One region of the Exiguobacterium sp. s152 genome, then DNA from elsewhere that is predicted to be linked to it. Evidence: predicted binding sites of a transcription regulator. Region 1 holds the regulator's gene; the other holds the start of a gene.

Region 1 (7,897 bases):
TGAAAAACGAGATGATAAATTTGTCTAAATCGGTCCAATCGAACATGCTGTCCTAGCTCCTTTCCAAGCTCTACACCAAATTTCCCTCTTTTTCAAATCTGAAACTGTAAAAAAGCGAAAGAAATGTGACGATTCATAGTGAAAACGCTTCCATTTTTCCGTTATAATGGTGTCGTAACGCAGAAAAAAGGGGGACTTTACATGGGGACGAAAGTTGCAATCAATGGATTTGGTCGAATCGGAAGAATGGTGTTCCGGAAATTGATGCTTGAAGGGCGTCACGACGTGGTCGCCATCAATGCGAGCTATCCGGCGGAGACGCTCGCCCATCTGATTAAGCACGACACGGTCCACGGACCGTTCACACTCACGGTGAGGGCGCATGGGGATGCGCTTGAAGTCGATGGGAAACGCATCATGCTCGTCTCCGAGCGTGATCCGGAGCGGTTGCCGTGGAACGAGCTCGGCGTCGAAATCGTCATCGAGGCGACGGGGAAATTCAATTCAGACGTCGGGGCAGCAAAACATTTGACGGCCGGTGCGAAAAAAGTCATTTTGACGGCGCCAGGGAAAGGTGAGCTGCGGACGATTGTCATGGGGGTGAACGATCGTGATTATTTACCGGAGCACGATCACATCATCTCGAACGCTTCGTGCACGACGAACTGTCTCGGCCCGGTCGTGAAAGTATTGGACTCGACATTCGGCATCGAGACGGGGCTCATCACGACCGTGCACGCCTATACGAATGATCAAAATAATATCGATAATCCACATAAAGACTTACGGCGCGCCCGTGCTTGTGGTAGTTCCATTATACCGACTTCGACCGGGGCTGCCAAAGCCATCGGACTCGTCTTGCCTGAACTGCAAGGGAAATTGAACGGGATGGCGCTTCGCGTCCCGACACCGAACGTCTCACTCGTCGACCTCGTCGTCGAGTTACGACGGGACGTGACGGTCGATGAAGTGAATGAGGCGTTCGAGCGTGCCGCTCACGGAGAGATGACGGGCATCCTTGGTGTCTCGAACGAACCACTCGTCTCAATCGACTTCAACGGGGATGAGCGTTCGTCGATTATCGATGCCGATTCGACGATGGTGCTCGGGGGCAATCACGTCAAAGTCCTCGCCTGGTACGATAACGAATGGGGTTATTCGTGCCGTGTCGTCGACCTGTTGGATATGGTCGCGAGCTACTTGCAAATCGGGCAACAAGAAACCCACGTCTGAAGAAATATATTTACACAAAAATATTTTTAAGGAATTGAAACAAATGTCTTGTATCGACGTCCCAAACGCGATACACTCTAACTCGTGAACTTCAATTGGTCTGACAAACGCAACTTAAAGGGTTAGGACCTCTTTGGACTAACTTGCCCCCGTGGTTGTGGGCGATTCAGGCACAAAGTGAGTGATCATCAACTACTTTGAGACCATTGATGTAAAGGGGGATCCACTAATATGGATACTATGGGACGTCACATTATTACAGAACTTTGGGAGTGCAATCCCGACAAATTGAACGATATTGACTACATCGAGCGCTTGTTCGTCGATGCAGCACTTCGTTCGGGCGCTGAAGTCCGCGAAGTCGCTTTCCACAAATTTGCGCCACACGGTGTAAGTGGAGTCGTTATCATCTCAGAATCACACTTAACGATTCACAGTTTCCCAGAGCATGGCTACGCATCAGTCGATGTGTTCACATGTGGGGACCGAATTGATCCGGCCACAGCTTCGCAGTACATCGCGGAAGGCTTGGAAGCAAAAGTTCGTGAGGACGTTAAACTTGATCGCGGAATGGGGCCGATTCGTGTTCCGGAAGCACAAGTTGCAATCAGCAAATAATCAGATTGACCTTTTGAGGCTGGCCGAATTTCGGTCAGCCCTTTTAATTGTTTTGTTAACCGCTTAATTTTGATATGCTTAACCTATATAAATAAGGTGTCGAGGTGGATAATGGGATTATTGGATAAGTTTCAAACACATGTCCAGACGGACGATTTGCATAAAAATGAGGCGCTACGCACACGTTACGTAGCAGCATCGCCGACCGCCGTGCTCACATGGCTCCGCGAACGGATTGAAGCACAAGGACAAACGGTTCGCCGGGTCGATGCAGACCGGGGCGAAGTGGCGTTTTACGGTGACGGCTGGGATGCACTGGCGACAGTCATTCAAGTGGATGGCGGACGCACGGCTGTCGACTTCACGTTGAACCGTGACCAGATGCTCGGACCGGACCTTGGTCAAATCGTCACCGCATACTATGAGGCGCTACAAGTGAAGTTCCCGCTCCGCGCCATCGGGAATCAATCTGTTGAACGATAAGGAGGGCTGAGCATGCGTTGTCCTAAATGCGATCATAATGGAACGAGAGTGCTCGACTCCCGACCAGTACAAGATTTCTATTCGATTCGTCGCCGTCGCGAATGCGAGGAGTGCGGCTATCGCTTCACCACGTTTGAAACGGTCGAACAGACCCCGCTCATCATCGTTAAAAAAGACGGGAATCGGGAAGAGTTCAGCCGGGAGAAAGTACTTCGCGGGATTATTCGGGCGTGCGAAAAACGACCGGTCACGCTAGAGCAACTCGAAGGCGTGGTCACGAAAGTCGAACAACAGTTACGCGCGCTCGGTCAGTCCGAGATTCCGAGTGAGCAAGTCGGTGAGCTCGTGATGAATGAATTGGCACGTGTCGATGAAGTTGCCTACGTCCGCTTCGCGTCCGTCTATCGCCAGTTCAAAGATATCTCTGTGTTCTTTAAAGAACTTGAAGATTTAATGAAGCAAGAAAAATCGACCAACTAGAGGGGCGGCCTGCTGGTCGCCTTTTTTCAGGGGAGACCTATCATGGAAAAAGAACGAATCTTGTACGGGACTGACGAACTGTTGATTATGAGCACTGGGCTCATCGATCGCGAGTCGTATCAGTCGTTGTACCACTTATATCAGCCGGTCATCGGTGTGAAGGCACTTGCGATGTATCAGACGCTTTGGAGCGAGCTGAAGCCCGGGAAGATGAAATCGAATTATATGTCGCACAGCGCGCTCTGTGAAATGCTAGATTACTCGATTAACGAGCTGACGGACTGTCTGTTTCGGCTCGAGGCGATTGGTCTCGTCCGGACGTATAAGACGAAAGACGAGCGTTTGACTCAGTACGTATATCAATTGCGTGTCCCGCTCGCACCCCATACGTTCTTGAACGACGGACTGTTGTCGAGTTTTCTTTTCTATAAAGTCGGGGAAGTGCGCTTCAAACAGTTGCAAGGACGATTCACGATCGATCCATTGCCGGCCGGGATTATCGAGGTGACGAAAGACTTTAATGAAGTGTTCGACGTCAAAGGTGTCAATCACATGGCGTTCACCCAAAAGAACTACGAGAAACCCGACCGCGCCAAAATCGAGATCAACTATACGTTCGATATGGAAATCGTCAAAAAACTGACGAACTTCCCCGTCGGCTTTTTCACGAAGAAGCTCGATGAGACGATCACGAAGCTTGCCTACGTCTCACAAATCGATGAAGAGACGATGGCCGAGATGTTGAAGGAGTATTTCGTCCACGAGGCGTATCTACCACTCAGCGAGCAAGAGAAACGCGACGGCTGCCGCCAAATGGTGTTGCAGTTGAAGAAGAAACAAACGCGACATCGGAAAGTGAAGTTGGACGAGACGGTAAAAGCAGAAATCGGTGATTTGCATGACGTGACGGTCATGGAAGAAGCGCATCCGCATCAATACGTGTCGACGTTACGGAAGACGCCACAACTGTCGAAGAGTGATGAGCAACTCATTATCGATCTCGTCGATACGCTCGGGCTCGCACCAAGTGTCATCAATGCATTGTTCTATTACTGTATCGAAGTGAAGAAGCAGACGCGGCTCAGTGAGAACTATGTCATGCGGATCGCGACGAGTTGGAAGACGGCGGGCTATTTAAACGCCAAAGACGCGTTGGAACAAGAAGCGACACAAGATGCGCTCATCGAGAAGAAACAGCAGAAACGGGAAAATGTGCAACAGCGGACGACCGTCGGCTCGAGACGCAAAGACAAGACCGAGATGCCGAAATGGCTCGAAGACGAGGCGAAAGAGCAACGGACGTACGATCAAAAACGAAAACAAGAGCTCGAGGCATCGGTCCCAGACGACGCGGAACTCGTTAAGCTGTTGAATGAATTGAAAGAGAAAGGATGAGAGACATGGAACGCATCAATCAAACGCTCGCCCAAATGATGAACCGGAAAGAAGTGCGGGAAGCGTACGAATCGATTCGCCGGCGCACCCTCGAACATCCAGAAGTCGTCGCTTTTTTAAAGGCGCATCCGGAGTTAGACGAGACGGCGGTCGAAGTCGGCTTTACGAAGCTCAGTGAATATGCGGAACAGATGGACGGTAAGAAGCTCGTCGAGGAGCAAGCCGTCATCCCGGGCCATCAGCCGGTGCTCTATGTCGACCTCGGTCAAATCGCAATCCGTTATGAAGAGACGGTGAAGCATCGTCAAGCACGGCGCCAAAAAGAGATGGACCGGAAGTTCAAGAGTCTATTCTTGCCGGAGGAAGTGCGAGAGGCGAGCTTTGAATCATTCGACTGGTCCGATGACGCCCGTAAAATCGCACTCCGTGAATCGATGCGGTTCGTCTCAGGCATGAAGACTCGCCAAAAAGTGAACGGTTTATACCTTCACGGTAGCTTCGGCGTCGGGAAGACGTACTTGCTCGCGGCGATTGCTAATGAGCTGAAAGTGGCGGACATCGAGACGATCCTTGTCCACGCCCCGGGATTCGTCTCGGAAGCAAAACGGAAAATCCGGACCGACTCGTTCGATTCGTTTTTGACGTCATTCCAACACGTGCCGGTGCTATTGATTGATGACATCGGGGCCGAGGCAATCAGTCCGTGGGTACGGGATGAACTGTTCGGGATCATTTTACAGTATCGCATGATGCATCGCTTGCCGACGCTTTACAGCTCGAACTTTAGCGGAGAAGAGCTCGAGACCCACTTCTCAATCGACGGTTCGCCACAGAACAAAATGAAGGCGCAGCGGCTTATGCAGCGCATCTCGACGACGACGACGCAAATTGAGTTAAAAGGTGAGAATCGACGGCGGTAAAGGGATTGTATTTCTGGAACGAGTTGACTATACTAATAAGCATATAACCGATGCATTGAAGAGGACATGAGACGTCGTAACGGGTTTCAAAGCGAGGGAAGGCTGGTGAGAGCTTCCTAAACACGCCGATCGCCTTACTCCCTCCGAGCACCGTACGGGTCAATCGTGCGGCGATTCACACTCGTTATCGTGTGTTCGAGCCAAGCGGATTGCTTGGGAACGAGGGTGGTACCACGAGAATCAAAGCTCGTCCCTTTCATAGGGATGGGCTTTTTTTATTTATTTTTAAATGTAGAGAGGGGAAGTTGACACATGATTCAATTGACATTTCCAGATGGGGCCGTCAAAGAGTTTGAGGCCGGAATCACAGCAGAAGAAGTAGCAGGTTCAATCAGTCCAGGGCTTCGTAAAAAAGCAATCGCGGCAAAAATCGACGGTGAGATGATCGATTACCGTCGTCCGATTGAACAGGACGGCAAAATCGAGCTCGTCATGCCTGACTCAGAAGACGGCATCGATTTGATGCGCCACTCGTCAGCCCACTTGATGGCCCAAGCCATCAAACGGTTGTACGGCGAAGAAGGTAGCATCTACCTCGGCATCGGACCAACAATCGAGAACGGGTTCTATTATGATATCGAGATGGACCGCCGCATCAACGAGGAAGACCTTCCAGAAATCGAGAAGATGATGAAACGAATCGTCGATGAGAACTTGGACATCACTCGCGAAGTCGTCTCGCGCGACGAAGCGCTCGAGCGCTATAAACAGCTCGGAGACCCGCTCAAAATCGAATTGATTGAAGATATCCCGGCGAGCGAGACGCTTACGATTTACCATCAAGGCGAATTCTTCGACTTGTGCCGCGGACCGCACGTCCCGTCGACATCGAAATTGAAAGTGTTCAAGTTGATGAGTGTGGCTGGCGCATACTGGCGCGGCGACTCGGATAACAAAATGCTCCAACGGATTTATGGAACGGCATTCGCGACGAAAGAGCAACTCGCGGAACACTTGCGTCTGCTAGAGGAAGCGAAAGAGCGCGATCACCGCAAGCTCGGGAAAGAACTCGATCTCTTCTTCGTGTCGCAAGAAGTCGGCCAGGGTTTGCCGATGTGGCTCCCGAAAGGTGCCTCGATTCGTCGTACGGTCGAACGTTATATCGTCGACAAAGAGCTCGAGCTCGGGTATCAGCACGTCTACACACCGGTCCTCGGTTCGGTCGACCTGTATAAGACATCGGGTCACTGGGATCACTATCAAGACGATATGTTCCCGAAAATGGAGATGGACAACGAAGAACTCGTCCTTCGTCCGATGAACTGTCCTCACCACATGACGATCTATAAACATGAGCCGCGCTCATACCGCGAACTCCCGCTTCGCATCGCCGAGCTCGGCGGTATGCACCGTTACGAGATGTCAGGGGCGCTCACAGGCCTCCAACGCGTCCGTTACATGGTGTTAAACGACGGGCATACGTTCGTCACACCTGAGCAGATGAAGCAAGAGTTCAAAGATATCGTCCATTTGATTCAAGAAGTGTATGCCGACTTTGGCATCAAGGATTATCGCTTCCGCTTGTCGTACCGTGACCCGGCCGATAAAGAGAAGTACTTCGACAACGATGCGATTTGGGAAACAGCCCAACGTCAATTGAAAGAGACGATGGATGAGCTCGGTCTCCCGTATTTCGAAGCGGAAGGCGAAGCGGCGTTCTACGGACCGAAGCTTGACGTCCAAGTCCGGACGGCGCTCGGCAAAGAGGAGACGTTGTCGACGGTCCAACTCGACTTCTTGCTCCCTGAGCGATTCGACTTGACGTACACAGGACCAGACGGCAAAGACCATCGCCCGATCGTCCTTCACCGTGGTGTCGTCTCGACGATGGAGCGTTTTGTCGCTTACTTGATCGAAGAGTATAAAGGAGCGTTCCCGACATGGCTCGCCCCGGTTCAAGTCAAATTGATTCCTGTTTCGCACGTTCACGACGAATATGTCGCAGAAGTGAAGGCAGAGCTCGTCAAGCGCGGTGTCCGTGTCGAAACGGACCTCCGTGACGAGAAGCTCGGCTATAAGATCCGAGAAGCACAGATGAAGAAGATTCCGATGACACTCGTCCTCGGTGATAAAGAGCGCGATGAGCGTGCGGTCAACATCCGCCGCTACGGACAGCAAGAACAAGTATCGGCCACACTCGATGCGTTCTTGGCATCCCTCACAGAAGAAATCGCGAACCGTTCACGTTAATCGGTCGACCATCCTTCGCCGGAAGGGTGGTCGTTTTTTCGGTCTCAAGACGGATGCGGAACGAGTGATGGAAACGTAAGGTAGAAGAAAGGAGTGATTCATTTTGAATTATATGAAACCATTAGTGGCGTTGACGATCGGTTCGGTCGTCGCGACAAGCATGATTCCAAAAGTAAACGCAGAAGCCATCGTCGATGACACGATTGTCACACTCGGTGAATCATTATCAGCCAGCCAACGGGATTGGGTGCTCGAACGAGTTGAGGCACCGGCTGGGATTGAACCGATCATCACGACCGCGGCCGATGAAGATAAGTACTTAGGGGATGCCGTCCCACAAGCACAGCGCGGCGGAGGTATGTATTCATCAGCCCGTATCAAACTGACTGACGGGACTGGACTCGATATCAAAACGGAGAACGTGACGTGGGTCACCGAAGATATGTATGCGAACGCACTCGTGACCGCTGGTGTCACCGATGCCGACATTTACATCACATCTCCGATTCGTGTCACCG
Region 2 (7,897 bases), on a different contig from region 1:
GTCAATGAACGACGAGACGGCTTGATCGTTAATTTTCACGATAACGTCGCGTGCTTCGAGTCCGGCCCGTGCGGCCGAGCTATTCGTCTGCACTTCGACGATAATCGTACCGGCCGTCACCGACTCCGGCAAGTTGATTTGCTCGGTCAAGTACCCGGGTGGAAACTCGGACACGTCACGGAGCGACACGCCGAGCGATGGATGGTTCACTTCGCCCGTCTGTTCGATTTGGTTGATGAGCGGCAAGGCGATATCGACTGGAATCGAGAAGCCGACCCCTTCCACCGAATCGGTCGCAATTTTCATCGAGTTGATTCCGACCAATTGGCCCGATTCGTTAATCAAGGCGCCACCGGAGTTACCTGGGTTGATGGCAGCATCCGTCTGGATGACCTCGGCATTGAAATCGGCTTGTCCGTTCTCATCCGTATCGACCGGAACGAGACGGGACGTCGACGAGACGACGCCGCGCGTGACCGAGTTCTCAAACTGGCCGAGCGGATTGCCGATGGCGATGACAGTCTGTCCAGGCTTCAGTTCACTCGACTTCCCCATCGTGATGACGGATGAGACTTTGTCCGCATCGACTTCGAGCACCGCCAAGTCGTACGTGGCGTCACTGCCCATCAACTTGGCGTCCGCTGTCGATCCGTCATTGAATGTCACGGTCAAACGGTCAGCACCGTTGACGACGTGATGGTTCGTGACGATGTAAGCCGAGTCACCGTCTTTCTTATAGATGACACCCGAGCCGACACCAGCTTCGACCGATTCATTCGATAATCCGTTCGAAGCAAAATTGTTTACCGTCACGACGGCAGGTTGTGCGGTCGCGACCGCATCGATGACCGAGCTGTCCGCCGTCGTCGATGTCGTCTGGACCGGTGACCCTTCCGACGTCACGTTCGTATCAGACACGTTCGTTGGGACTTGATCGATGAACGGGAAGGCGATGGCCCCAGTCAAGACAGCACCGATTACCCCACCTACAAACCCAGGGAACATCCGACCGACGAATGAAGGTCGGGCCGGTTGTGTTGCGCGCGACGGCTCGTGTCGTTGTTCGGACGAGCCAAGCTCGGTGTCGAGCCAATCCTCGCGGCGATTTGGTTCATTTGATTCTGTTGGACGATCGTTGCGTTCCATGTGTAATCATCTCCTATATGATGTCTCCTCTTTTGTTATACCCTTAGTATAAGAGGCATAGTCATCGTTGTGCGGAAATGAGACATCGATTACAAGATTCTTCACAATTTGCGTCAATTGGGTCAGACGATAACGTTTTTTAACGTCCCGAGTCCCGTGATGCTCACTTCGATTGTATCCCCAGATTGGAGATAGACGGGCGGTTTCATCCCATGGCCGACCCCCGCCGGCGTACCGGTGGCGATGATATCACCAGCTTCTAGCGTCATCCCTTTCGACAACGTCCGAATCAACTCTTCAATTGGACGAATCATGTCCGCTGTCGACCCGTTTTGGCGTGTCTCACCGTTCACGACCGTTTGAATCACAAGTGGAAACGAGAGCTCATCCGGTGTGACGATATACGGTCCGAGCGGACAAAACGTGTCGAACGATTTACCGCGGAAAAATTGGACGTGCTGTTTTTGAACGTCCCGGGCCGTGATATCGTTCAAAATCGTATAGCCGAAAATATGGGCGTCGACGTCGTCGATGTCCCGCCCTGATTTTCCGATAATGACGGCGAGCTCGCCTTCGTAATCGAGTTGGTCGGTCAGTTCGGGATGACGTTCGACGACAGCCCCTGGTCCAACGACCGAAGTCGGAGCTTTCGTGAAGATGACGAGTTTGCCGGCTCCCGCCGTATCCATCTCTTTCACGTGTTCTTCATAGTTCTTGCCGATACAGATTACGTTTTTGAGTGGTCGGTATGGCGCGACGAGCGTGACGTCGGTCAATGGGATCCGAGGTGCGACGTCCAAATCGACATCCGGTTTAAACTCCCGCGCGATGACCTCTAACAACGAAGTCGTATGTAATTGGTCACTGACGTCATAAACAAACTCCCCTGCCACGACACCGACCCTTTGCTCTCCTTCAACTTGAAAACTACACCATTTCATCAAAATTCCCCCTTTTTTGCTAGTATACAAAAAATCGGGACGCGACGGTCCCGATTACGCTTTGTTCAAGAAAATAATTCGCTGATTGCTCGACCCCCGAAATCGGAGCGACCGGTCCATGAGCGGCTGTTCGAAACGACCGTCGACAAGTACATCGGCACGATCGAGCACGCTCGTGACGTACTCATCGTCCATACCTTGTAACTGTTCGAACGTATAGCCTGTATACACCCACACATTTTTCTGAAGTGCCTTGCACCCGTCGACGAGCCGGGCTAGTGCTTCCGGTTGCAGGAACGGCTCTCCGCCCGAGACGGTGACACCGTCCCAACCGGATTGTTCGATTCGGGTGAGCAGGTCCTCGACTGGTACGTCTTCCCCACCTCGCGGGTTCCATGATTCCGGATTGTGACATCCAAGACAGCGATGAGGGCATCCCGCCGTAAAGATGACCGTGCGAATGCCTGGACCGTCGACAACCGATTCGTCAAGTACGGATAGGACGCGCATGATGCTTCACCCTCGCTCGTTCTTCATCTCGTTTCGCCGAATTCCATCGGTCCATCGTGCCGACCAGATAGCCGGTGATGCGACGAATCCGTTCAATCTGCTCTTCCTCGCCACACGTCGGGCACGCGGCATCGATCGTTCCCTCGAGGCCGCAGTTACCGCACCGGTCGACGGGATGATTAATCGATCCGTAGCCGACGTTTTCGGTTCGCATGAGCCGGACGATCGCTTCGACCGCTTCCGGGTTATGGGCGAGCGACCCGTCGACTTCGACATAAGTGATATGACCCGCGTCACAGAGCGCATGGTACGGTGCCTCCAACCGAATCTTGTCACGAATCGACACTGACTTGTATACCGGCACATGAAACGAGTTCGTATAAAAGGCGCGGTCGGTGACACCCTCGATCATCCCGAACGCCTGCTGGTCCTTCAATACGAACTTCCCAGACAATCCTTCGGCCGGCGTGGCCAAGAGCGAAAAATTTAAATCGTGCTGCTCTGCCGCCTGTCTCATCCGATCACGTAAATGAGTGACGATATCGAGTCCGAGACGTTCCGCTTCCCGTGAATCGGCATGCGTGCCGCCTGTGAGCACGCGTAGCGCTTCGGCGAGACCGATGAAACCGACGGACAACGTCCCTTGCTTCAGTACATCCCGTAGCTCTTCTTCCGGTTGGAGTCTCTCGCTGCCCCTCCAGACGTGTTGAGCGTAAAGGAAGCGGAATTCGTCGGCATGACGCTTCGCTTGATAGTCGTACCGTTCGAGCAATTGATCGATGGCGACGTCGACGTAGGTGTCGAGCGTCTCATAAAATGTATGGATGTCCGGAGCGACGAGCGCCATCTTGACCAAGTTCAAGGTCGAGAACGATAAATTACCTCGTCCAATCGATGTCTCGGCGCCGTGACGATTCCCCATCACTCGTGTCCGACACCCCATATAAGCGACTTCTGAGTCATGGCTCCCATCATAATATTGCAAGTTGAACGGGGCATCGACGAAGGAGAAGTTCGGGAATAGACGCTTGCCCGTCACGCGACAGGCGAGTCGGAACAAGTCGACGTTCGGGTCGGTTTCATGAAAGTTGACACCCTCTTTTACTTTAAAGATTTGAATCGGGAAAATCGGCGTCTCCCCGTTACCGAGCCCTCGTTCGGTCGCATGCAACAACTCGCGGATGAAAATCCGGCCCCAACGGCTCGTGTCGGTCCCGTAGTTGATGGAGACGAATGGCACTTGGCCGCCTCCTCGCGAATGCATCGAATTGGCATTATGGATGAACGCTTCACACGCTTGATAGGTCGCTGTGATTGTCTCGGTCTCAGCGACTTCGAGAAGTTGCTCGGTCGACCATTCGACCGGAAGCTTCTTGAGACGCTCCAGTTGACGTTCATACGTCTTTTCGACGTATGGCGCTAAATCGACATCGAACATCGGGAACGCTTGACCCCCGTGTTGCATATTCTGGTTCGCTTGAAGAATGATCGAAGCGAGTGCCATCGCCGAACGGATGTCCTGGGGTGGTCGAATCGTCCCGTGACCGGTATGAAATCCGTTCGTCAACAACTCGCCGAGCGGGATTTGACAACACGTCGTCGATCCCGTCACGTAATAGTCGGCGTCGTGGATGTACAAAAAGTTGTCTGCGACGGCCTGACGTGTCCTCTCTGACAACAAATACGTTGTCGACAGCTGTTTCGATACTTCCGAGGATAATCGTGCCAGTTTGCCAAGTGGTGATTTCCCGTCGACGTTGGCGTTCTCTTGTACGAGATCTTGATCTGGGAGAACACAGACATCTTCATAAAGCTGGAGCATGTTCACTCCGCATCACCTCACTATATATTGATATGAATCGAGTTATGAACTCGATTCAATTCCATATATAGATTATGTCATGTTTGAGCATGGAGATGTGGAGTCTAAATTGTGAGCGTTGGTTGTGATATAAACGCAAAAACAGCCAAGCCCGCATATGGACTCGACCGTTCTTTCAAGTGACCCAACTTATAATTCTTTAGCTGGTTTCACGATTTTTAATTCAACTTCTTCTTTTTCCTCTGACTCTTGAGCTTCGCGCAAGCCTTTCGCGTTCAACCACGTATAGATCGCACCCATGAACAAGGCGCCGCCGATGATGTTACCGAACGTGGCCGGAATCAAGTTGTGGATGGCGCCGGCAAAGCTAATCGCCTCAGGGTGTGGGACGACGAGCGTGAGCGCAAATAAGACGAAGTTGGCGATGACGTGATCAAATCCTGACGCGAAGAAGACGGCGACGAGGAAAATCATCGAGAAGATTTGAGCGAACTCATTTTTCATCTGTTTTGGTAAGAAAATCGCGAGACAGACCATCCAGTTACAGAAGATGGCACGGAAGAAAATCTCGACCGTCGTATGATGCATCTTGCTCTCGACGACCGCGAACAACCAGTTATCCATCCCGAGTTCTTGGATGACGCCGGTCGGGGCGAGCAACAAGGCGAACAAGACGCCACCGAGCGCGTTCCCGACGAAACAAAGTAACCAGACGAGCATCGTGTCGCTGAGCGTCGTATAGCCGCGTAACGTCGACGTCGTGAAGTACATTGTGTTCCCCGTGAACAGTTCGGCTCCGCCGTAGATGATCATGACAAGGGCGATCCCGAATGAGAACCCGCCGATGAGTGTCGTGAACGGCGAATCGATCAAGTACATCCCGTTGACGACTTTAAGTGTGAAGATTGAAGCGAATCCGATAAAGATCCCCGCGAGCATTGCCCGTAAAAAGTATTCCATTGGCCGATAATGAATCATTTGCGAAGATGCCTGAGCTTTTTTCCGTAATGATTCGAGTGCATGGATTTCCATTGATGCCATGTCACAAACCCTTCTTTCTGTTTGAATGAACCCATATAATAAGAACGAACATGTGAAATCATTAACAATATAAGCCCGAATCCAATAAATTGCAATCGACCTTGGACCATGTTGACACATTTTTCACATCGTAATCGTTTACATATGTCGGATTTGTGACGAAAAAAACGACCCTTCGCAAAGGGTCGTTCGATCATGATTATTCTTTGCCTTCAGACTTCTCTTCAGACGCTTCAGAAGTTTCGTCAGCTGACTCTTCAGTCGCTTCGGTTTCACCTTCTGTCGTTGTCTCTGTGTCTGCTTCAAGCTCCTCAAGCGAGACCGGCTCGTTCACAGATGCGATTTGAAGCTCACCATCCGAGACGATTTCATAGTCTTTATTCTCTGGAATGTCAGCTACCGTGACCGAATCACCGATACCGAGTTCAGACACATCGAGTTCGATGCGTTCAGGAATGTTGGCCGGTGTCGCCGATACCGTTACTTTATAGAGCGTTTGCGCCAAGAAGCCGCCTTCTTTGACACCTTTAGCGTCGCCGACGAGTGTGACGTCCGCTTCGACTTCCGTCGCTTCGTCCATCTTTACAGCCATGAACTCAACGTGCTTGTATTCGTTCGTGAACGGGTCAACTTCTGTCCCGTGAACGAGCGTGTTCACTTTCTTGCCGTCGATGTTCAACTCGATTAACGCGTTGTCACCGTGTTCGCGGAGAATCTTGCGAAGTGCCATCTCCTCGAATGCAACTGGTGTGCTCTCGACTTTATAGCCGTATACGACACCTAGTACTTTACCTTCTTTACGCAAGTTTGCGCGGACCGAACGTGGTCGTAATTCTCGTTTCGTTACTTTAAGCGTGTCTGCCATAATCTTTTCCCCCTACTGGTTTATCGATCATGTCTACATCTTGAGGGTGAGGCAGTGAAAAAGCCACCTCTCAACCTCGATGCGTTGAGTGACATGTGTATATTGTTCCCATAGGCACCCGGACATAAACGTTACAGCCGGTTAAAAAAAGATTACAAGCGTGTCACATAACCCGTTTGAACAACTTCTCAAGTTCGTACGTGCTCCATTTCACCAAGATCGGTCGCCCGTGCGGACATGTATACGGGGACGTCGTCTGATTGAGGTCATTCAGCAATTGCCGCATCATTTCGTAGTTCAATGGATGGTTCGCTTTAATCGACCGCTTGCACGCCATCAAGATTGACGCGTCTTCCCGATATTTGGCGAGATTGACAGAGCGGTCCCGAATCGCCATCTCAATCAAATCGCGGACCGTTCCTTCTAAATCGTGTTGCGGGTACCACGTCGGAATCTCCCGGACGAGGAACGTGTTGCCACCGAACGGCTCCAATTCGAGACCCGCTTCTTTCAAGAGCGGAGCGACTTCTTCAATCGCGAGCGTCTCTTCTTGCGTGAACTCGAGCGTGAGCGGGAGCAGCAACAATTGATATTCCTTGTCCGGATTCCCGAGTTGCTCATAAAACAATTCGTATTTGATCCGTTCCTGAGCGGCGTGTTGGTCGATGACATACATGCCGTCTTCGGAACCGCAGACGATATAGCTCGCATGCAATTGGCCGATGACGTCGAGCGGCGGCAACCGCTCTCCTTTCGTCTCAATTTTGTCCGATTCGATAATCGGGTCGGTCGGTGCAGGCGCTTCATTGACGAGCGGGGTCGGCGACCATCGGCTTGGTGACGTGACAGGTTCACGGGGAATCGGATAGTTCCACGTCGGCGGTTCATCCATGACAGGTGTCCGTTCGACCGTGAAATCAAGTCGTTCTTGTTCGGTCCGATTAACCGGTCGCTCTTTCGGTTTGACCGATGGGATTAAACGCTGTTCCCGGAGCGTCAGTTGGACCGTCTCGCGAATCAACTGGCACAGCTCTTTCTCTTTCGAGAGTCGGACTTCCCGTTTTGTCGGATGGACGTTAACGTCAATCAACATCGGGTCCATCTTCACTTCGAGGACGGCGATCGGATAACGACCAATCGGGAGTAGCGTGTGGTAGCCCTCGAGCACACTTTGGGTCAGCGCAAAGTTTTTGATGCTCCGTCCGTTCAAGATGAGCGTCACATACTGCTTGTTCGACCGGGTCACTTCCGGACGGACGAGATGGGCGCTCAAGCTATAGTCGTTCGTCTTGCTTGACGCGGTGACGATTTGCGCCGCGACTTGACGTCCGTAAATGGCGAGCATGACTTGCTTGATGTCGCCGTTGCCACTCGTCCGCAGGAGTTCCTTGTCTTCATGGAACGCCGTGAGGCGAACTTCCGGGTGGGATAAGGCGATCCGGTTCAACGTATCGGTGATGCTCGCGAGTTCGGTCGCCGACGTCTTCAAGTATTTAAGGCGGGCCGGTGTATTGTAGAACAATTGACTGACCGCTATCTCTGTTCCGACGTTGGCTGCGGCCGGTGTTTGCG

Evidence for each region. The regulator NrdR, encoded in region 1, represses ribonucleotide reductase genes. The targets are predictions, from matches to a motif close to AACACNATATATNGTGTT.
Region 2: the regulator NrdR is predicted to act here: its motif matches at 4,436-4,453, upstream of KNP72_RS07935 (anaerobic ribonucleoside triphosphate reductase).

What each region holds. Positions count from the first base shown of each region.
Region 1 is NZ_JACSLX010000001.1:307,279-315,175, reverse strand. It holds gene KNP72_RS01665 (site-2 protease family protein) at 1-46, opposite strand, end outside; gene KNP72_RS01660 (glyceraldehyde-3-phosphate dehydrogenase) at 202-1,233, shown strand; gene speD (adenosylmethionine decarboxylase) at 1,465-1,851, shown strand; gene KNP72_RS01650 (hypothetical protein) at 1,963-2,334, shown strand; gene nrdR (transcriptional regulator NrdR) at 2,347-2,814, shown strand; gene KNP72_RS01640 (DnaD domain protein) at 2,857-4,209, shown strand; gene dnaI (primosomal protein DnaI) at 4,215-5,129, shown strand; gene thrS (threonine--tRNA ligase) at 5,442-7,379, shown strand; gene KNP72_RS01625 (DUF1002 domain-containing protein) at 7,492-7,897, shown strand, end outside.
Region 2 is NZ_JACSLX010000003.1:227,877-235,773, forward strand. It holds gene KNP72_RS07920 (S1C family serine protease) at 1-1,146, opposite strand, end outside; gene KNP72_RS07925 (fumarylacetoacetate hydrolase family protein) at 1,269-2,087, opposite strand; gene nrdG (anaerobic ribonucleoside-triphosphate reductase activating protein) at 2,142-2,597, opposite strand; gene KNP72_RS07935 (anaerobic ribonucleoside triphosphate reductase) at 2,575-4,419, opposite strand; gene KNP72_RS07940 (formate/nitrite transporter family protein) at 4,609-5,451, opposite strand; gene KNP72_RS07945 (50S ribosomal protein L25/general stress protein Ctc) at 5,660-6,325, opposite strand; gene mutL (DNA mismatch repair endonuclease MutL) at 6,489-7,897, opposite strand, start outside.